3 regions of the uncultured Succiniclasticum sp. genome follow, and region 1 is predicted to be linked to each of the others. Evidence: riboswitches for the same ligand, from Rfam matches in the RefSeq annotation. Region 1 holds a riboswitch; each other region holds the start of a gene.
What was found. A riboswitch is a leader RNA that binds a small molecule or an ion and turns the genes downstream of it on or off. The one in region 1 is predicted to bind S-adenosylmethionine.

Region 1 (2,268 bases):
GCCCGCGATTGCTGTTCCATGGATTTATTCGCCTGTGGCTTCGGAACTCGGGACTCTGTCCCTCAAACAGCCTCGCCACGACGGCGAATTTCATTTCATGGAATGACGCAATCGCTGCCGATGGTTTGCTTATGTCTTTGTCTGCTTGTATAATCCTGAACCGAAAAATCCCAGTTTTGCTTTGCAAAGATGAGCATGATATAATTAAAAAAATCCCGGCAGCGTCAATTTTGGGAAACCTGTTTTGTATATATAATAAAAGGCATTTAAATATCATTTTCTTAGGAGGATTCTACTATGCCGATTAACAAAAATGAAATCACAAAAGAAATGCTGAAACAAGCTCTGGAGTGCAAAACTGCGGAAGATTTGATTGCATTCGCTAAAACCGAAGGCGTTGACCTTACGAAAGAGGAAGCCGAGGCGTACTTTGATGAGTTATCAGAATGTGAACTGAAAGACGGTGAACTCAAACATATTGCGGGAGGAAAGGCGCCGGGTGGCGGTGATAAAAGTATCCCTCCAGAATCCCGCTATTGAGGATTCTATGGAAAATTTCAGTTTTGCTTCAAAAATTTTAGTATGATATAATTTAAAAAAACAATTCGCAACTTGCTATTGCAATTTGCGAAAAGTTTATTAAATGAAAGATAAAACAAAAACAAAATTGATTTGACCAACATTTATTTGAATAACGGTTTGACCACATGTGGTATAATATAAGTGTAACGAGGGTTGAGGTAACCAACGTTGCACTTACTTACTTTAATATTGATTCCTGCAATGGAACCCAATTGACCATAGAGAGTGCGCGAGAGACAAGCTCGGTGACCGCACAGCAACCTGACCGGGCGCCCGGTTAAGGTGCTAAAGCTTGCATGATGGGAAGGGAAGATTCGGCCCATCAGACGATGGGCTGTTAATGTTGCGCTATAAGCCCGTCATTGCGACGGGTTTTTCTTTTGCCCTTTTTGTCAGCACCATGTGGGGGAAACCATATACAACCTTTATCTGACAGGTCATGTCGCTCGGTCAGCGGCCACAATTTTCCTGCACAGTGTGCAATAGAAAGGGCAAAGGCTTAAGGAAAGAAAGCAGAGAAAGGAGACACCGTGTTATGGATATGCAGTGTGAAAAAACGGCAACAACGATATTAGATGCAAATGCAGAAGCAGCAAGACAGTTTTTGGAGGAAGCGGTGGCGGACTTCCGGAACGATTCGCTGCAGGAGTCTCTGGAAAAGATGGTGGTACTGGAAACGCTGACCCGTGAAATGATCGGCGCAGTGAAGGAAGAAAGGGATAAGCGCAGTGAGAAAGTTATGGTTGCGCCAAAGGTGAAACGGCCTGTGCGGCACGTCATGTGGTATGAACTGAAAGACAAATACCTGCCGGATCATTGGAAACGGAACCGGGATTACCGGAATGAAATGGAAGATACCGTGTTATGCCAAAGTACTTCTCATGAAACGCGATTAGAAACATTGCCGATTAAGGAAGAACTCATCGAAACCCTGGGGTTGTCGGTACGTTCTGAAAACTGCCTGCACCGCGCGGGCATTGAAACCATAGGAAAACTGTCGGATACAACGGCAGCAGACCTGAAACGAATCCGAAACCTTGGGAAAAAATGCCTGGACGAAATTATAGAAAAGTTGGCGGAAAAAGAGTTAACGCTGCGAGAGGAAGAAACTGAAGGTGAAATAGTATCTTTTGTAGAATAATAAAAAGATATTATATTGGGAGATACAGCGAAGGAGAATCATGCTAAAATCTGAACGTCGCGAGTCACTAAAATTTAAAAAGCGTTACGGGCCCCGGCGTCATAAACTGTTGGGGATTAACAAGTGGACGCGAAAGAGAAAAGCTATTCAGGAAGAAAAGAAACAACAACAATGATTGATTGACGTTTTACAGGAGCTGCCAGGTGCGCAACTTTTTTCCGTTTATGACGACAAATCCGGAAGTTACCGGCATACGAGCGGATTTCATTTACGCAAACTATATTATTGCGTGCGTGCTTCCTCTTTTTGTCATTTTTTTATGCATACGCATGGTTAGCAACACAAAAAAGGCAGGCGCATTCACCATTTTGCTGACCGGACTGTTTGTGATGTTTCACTGGGAAGAAATGCGACCTGCTTTTATCAGTATTATAAAAAGTATTGCTGTCAACCCTCTGGCGATTTTTGGAGTGGTTTTGGGGTGCACGGGGTTTGTCGGTTTAATAAAAGGATTGTACGATGAAGAGCAGAGTGAGGAGTATGTC
Region 2 (2,268 bases), on a different contig from region 1:
TATGCGCTTTCTTATACTGTTTTTTACAATACGCCTGCACCTTTGCGTCGATGCTTTCTTCTGTGTCGTTCTCTTCCAATAAAATGGGGCACTTTTTGCGGATTTCTTCAATATCGGGAATCATCCCTCCAAAGCAACCGGCATGACCGTCATAGTCGTACTCAACAAGATAACTTTCCGGATCGTAGCTGAACCAGAAATCCAGTCCGTTATCAATATTCCATATCCTGTCCTCTTCTTCACTCAACAGACTTCCGTCGTTGTAGCCGTACCACAGGCACGGATACATTTCGGTGCCGTCCTCATCGATCCAGCTCCCTCTTCTGTTTGGCGCTGGCCACCGGGTAACATCTTCAATCCGTTCCGAGCCTTTCTGCAACCCGACGTGCCAGCCGGTTTCTTCAACAAATTTATCCAGCGCGGTTTCAATATATTCGTCCGTGGAGTCAAACAGGCCACATTCCATCAAGGTTTCTTTAATTCTGTCTAAACTGATATATTCTTCGATATTGATTTCATGTGTCTCCAGTACTGTCCCGTCTTCCGCGATGCAGTCCAGGTAGACTTTGACGTCTTCGTTCAGGGGAAGATCGGCATCCCCGAATTCCGACGTCCGTACTTCACCGTACCAGAAATGTCCCTGCGCGGCTACGTCGTCTTCCGTGTAATGGACGCCTAAAAGTTCGTTATAATCCAGCTCGCTGTATAACGTGTCACTGATCTTGTCCTGTAAGTCGTATAACACGTCTTCAATTGAGAATTCATAATCATCTTCCTTGTCGCAATCAATCTCCGGATTTTCCATCTCCTCCCTGAATTCACAGCCTGGATAATCACAGTACAGGACAAATTTTGTGGGAATCTTTTTCTGTTCTTTGTCTTCGTGATTTCCATTCATGTTTTTGGATTTATCTGTGATCTTTTTCATAACGAATCCTCCTCGTACCATTAATCTTTTTTTCGGTTTTCTGCTTTTGTATTTTAGTCTTCATCAGGAAGGTTGTGTACGTTTCTGACCTTCGCCCTATATTCAAGCAGTTTCATATGCAGTTGCTCTTTTATCTCCGGATCCGTTTCGTTGTCCCATGCTTTTCTTAGTTTCTGATAATCGGAATCTTTCTGTAATATCGAGTTCAATCGCCAGTTCTTCGGTGGCCTGAATCCAAAATAAATTTGTGCGGTAGGTCTGGTTTCTTTCGGATATGTTTTCACTGTCAAATCTAATTTGCTTTCTTTTTTCTTCTGTTCTACCAATTGTGTTCCACCTTTCGTTTTACTCATCTTGTTATCAGATTATGTTTTGTATCCGGTTTTATATCATGAAATATTTTTTTCCTATCCGCTCCTTTCCTTCATCACCGGGCAAAAGAAATAGCCCATCATGGTGACGGGCTGTATGTAAAAACAAAAGCCCATCGGAATGATGGGCTGAATTCTCAACATCCCATCATACAAGCTTTAGCACCTTGCCCTGTAGGCAGGTTGCTGTGCGGTCACCGAGCTTGTCTCTCGCGCACTCTTTATGGTCAATTGGGTTCACTTATGAAATTATTTTGGGGAACATTTTTCATTCCTTACTACAGTTATATTATATCACAACTTTTAATTCTTGTGTTCGCTTTTACGGCGACAAATACTATTCTTTTTTACAAAGCTGATTGTGATATTCCTTTCTTCCTATTTCCATTTTATCTAACAGGTTACCTTCATAATCAAAGTATTCATATCCTCCGAATTCAATATTATTCTTCCTGACAAGAACTAGAAACTCTGCATACTCGCTTTCATCATTTTTAATATCATCATAATCGGAAAGCTGGGGATAATAAGCTTGTATATGTTCTTCAAACAGGAAAATAACACCAAACTTACATGGAATAAAAAACCGATCTTGCTCTAAAGAGTATACACCATAAAAAAATAAAATACATCAGTCCCTGCGACAAGTACCTTTCTATTCATGTCAATGTTGGTATAATCAATATCTGCAAACTTTGGTTTTAATAAGACGGTTCCATCAATCTTCATCAGACCGTATAAACCATTATCTTCTTCCTGATAGACTACCATGTTATAGTCAGTATATTGTATAACTGCATATTGGCAGGGAATTGTTTCCGTTCCGGTATGATCCAGAGCACCCCAACGCGGTTTCCCGTCAATCATTTTTGCAACAACATAATATTCTTCTTCGCATTCAGAACCGTAAGGGCCTATCGCATACACGTACTGCGGCTCAATCACCACGTTCCCTTCTGTGTCTATAAA
Region 3 (2,268 bases), on a different contig from region 1:
TGAAGTGACCCAGGAAGCCATTGCGACCGTGTTCAGTAAGCTCAAAGCCGGAGACCGCATCAGCCTGGTTACCTACAGTACGAAAGACCATACTTACTTTAAAGGTTTCGAGATTCAGGACGAACAGTCCAAAGAAGACCTGATGGGCATTGTTCTTGGAATTGAGATTGAGGGCTGCACCTATGGATCCGCCGGAATTAACACGGCGTATGATATCGGGGAGAAGTTTTACAAACCGGACTGGAACAATCAGGTGATCCTGATTACCGACGGCGACCTGAATTTCGGTATTACGGACAAGCACGGGCTGAAAGGTCTGATTGAGAAAAAGAAAAAGAGTAATTTGTTCCTGTCTGTGATCGGCACGGGTCTTTACAACTACAAGGACGATAACCTGGAAGTCCTCGCGAAACACGGCAACGGCACGTACTGCGTGGTGAACAATCTGGACGATGTGGATGAGTCTGTGAACCGGCGGTTTATTGCGCTGACGAATATCGTTGCCAAAGATGTGAAAGCACAGGTTGAGTTTAATCCCCGCTTCGTAAAATCGTACCGGATGCTGGGCTACGAGAACCGTCAGCTGAATCACGAAGATTTTAAGAATGACAAAGTCATCTCCGAACCCTACGGCAGCGGCGGACACGGCATTGCTCTTTACGAACTGGAGATGAATGAGGAAGAAAATCCCGCTGCTTCCTCTGATTTGAAATATCAGAAACCCGTGCTCACAAACTCTGATGAACTGGGATCCGTGTCCATCCGTTACAAAGAACCGCTGAGTGATAAAAGTTCCCAGGTTGAGACGGCAGTTTACAATACGAATCACAGCACACAGAATATCCAGCTGGCTTACTTCCTCTACTGCCTTTCTGAAAAACTCCGGGGCTCAGATAAACTGGACGAGTATGACGAGCAGTTCCTGGATGTGATGATCACAAGCGAATTCTACAAGAACTTCTCCGGCGCAAACAAAGAGAAACTGGAAATGCTTCTGGATGCGTTCAAACACAATGAGGAGTAATGTTAGTTGAAGTAAATAATGAAGGAATGACAGGGGCATCGACCATCCCTGGAAACAGGAATGAGGCTTGACGTGGCAATGTCATTAAGTTAAGCTGATCTTGCTAATGTTTGTCAAGAGTTTTGCATGCATATAGAATCTCCTTTTGACGACCTTACCAACATTTGATATAATAAACCGGCAGTGAAAACTGTCCAAATTTTAATACATAATCCGGAAACGGAACCCAATTGACCATAAAGAGTACGCGAGAGACAAGCTCGGTGACCGTACAGCAACCTGGCCGGAACGGCTAAGGTGCTAAAGCTTGTATGATGGGAAGTTGAAATTACAGCCCATCATAACGATGGGCTTATTCTTTTGCCTCTTTATGATCGCAAACAGGAGGCGAAAGAAAATGAAATCAATCAAACTTGTTTTGGCAGCGTTACAAAAATGCAAAAGCTGCCTGCCAGCGTTTGGAAAAACAATGGAACAGCCGCGGATCATCGTCCACATTCCTCACAGCAGCACGAACATTCCAAAAATCTTCCAACAGGAGTTTTTGCCGGAAAAAGAAAAACTGCACAGCGAATTGCTGTGCATGACCGACTGGTACACGGATGAACTGTTTGCCTGCCCGGGCTGCCTGGCTGTCGTTCATCAATTCAGTCGGCTGGTGTGCGACCCGGAACGGTTCCTGGATCCGGAAGATGAAATGATGTGGCAGAAAGGCATGGGCATGTATTACACGCGCATGTCAGACGGCGGCCTGCTAAAACGCAGTCCGCTTACTTCATCGGCAGGGGTGCAGGCTTACGGCAAAGCACTGAAAATCTATCAGCAGCATCACAGCAGGTTCAGGTCAGCGGTACAGAAACAATTAACCGCGTTTGGCGGAGCATTGATCATTGACGGACATTCCTTTTCGGCATCGGTATTGCCATATGAAGCAAAAGGGAATCAGTATCTTAAACGTCCGGAGATATGTCTTGGGACAGATCCTGTTTTTACTCCGGACGACCTGCTGGCTATGGCTAACGAATATTTTACGAAGGCAGGACTGGAAGTGGCGGTTAACACGCCCTTTGCCGGAACCGTGGTCCCTGAACCTTTTTACTCCTTGCAGGACAAACGGGTACAGAGCCTGATGATTGAAGTGAACCGCAGTCTGTACATGGATGAAAGAACCGGAAAGAAGAAAGAAACATTTGAAGAAGTTAAATACTGTCTGCAGCGATTTTTGAAAGTTTTGTTTTTACAAA

Region 2: linked by a shared signal. The riboswitch ahead of QZV31_RS12555 (hypothetical protein) and the one ahead of QZV31_RS12245 (DNA-directed RNA polymerase subunit alpha C-terminal domain-containing protein) in region 1 are both predicted to bind S-adenosylmethionine.
Region 3: linked by a shared signal. The riboswitch ahead of QZV31_RS03680 (N-formylglutamate amidohydrolase) and the one ahead of QZV31_RS12245 (DNA-directed RNA polymerase subunit alpha C-terminal domain-containing protein) in region 1 are both predicted to bind S-adenosylmethionine.

Annotation. Positions count from the first base shown of each region.
Region 1 is NZ_CADBFF010000037.1:5,069-7,336, forward strand. It holds gene QZV31_RS12240 (hypothetical protein) at 298-540, shown strand; SAM riboswitch class I at 796-888, shown strand; gene QZV31_RS12245 (DNA-directed RNA polymerase subunit alpha C-terminal domain-containing protein) at 1,118-1,723, shown strand; gene QZV31_RS12250 (hypothetical protein) at 1,927-2,268, shown strand, end outside.
Region 2 is NZ_CADBFF010000042.1:1,371-3,638, forward strand. It holds gene QZV31_RS12550 (hypothetical protein) at 1-928, opposite strand, end outside; gene QZV31_RS12555 (hypothetical protein) at 982-1,254, opposite strand; SAM riboswitch class I at 1,445-1,529, opposite strand; gene QZV31_RS12560 (WG repeat-containing protein) at 1,897-2,268, opposite strand, start outside.
Region 3 is NZ_CADBFF010000005.1:5,352-7,619, forward strand. It holds gene QZV31_RS03675 (von Willebrand factor type A domain-containing protein) at 1-1,024, shown strand, start outside; SAM riboswitch class I at 1,256-1,345, shown strand; gene QZV31_RS03680 (N-formylglutamate amidohydrolase) at 1,422-2,268, shown strand, end outside.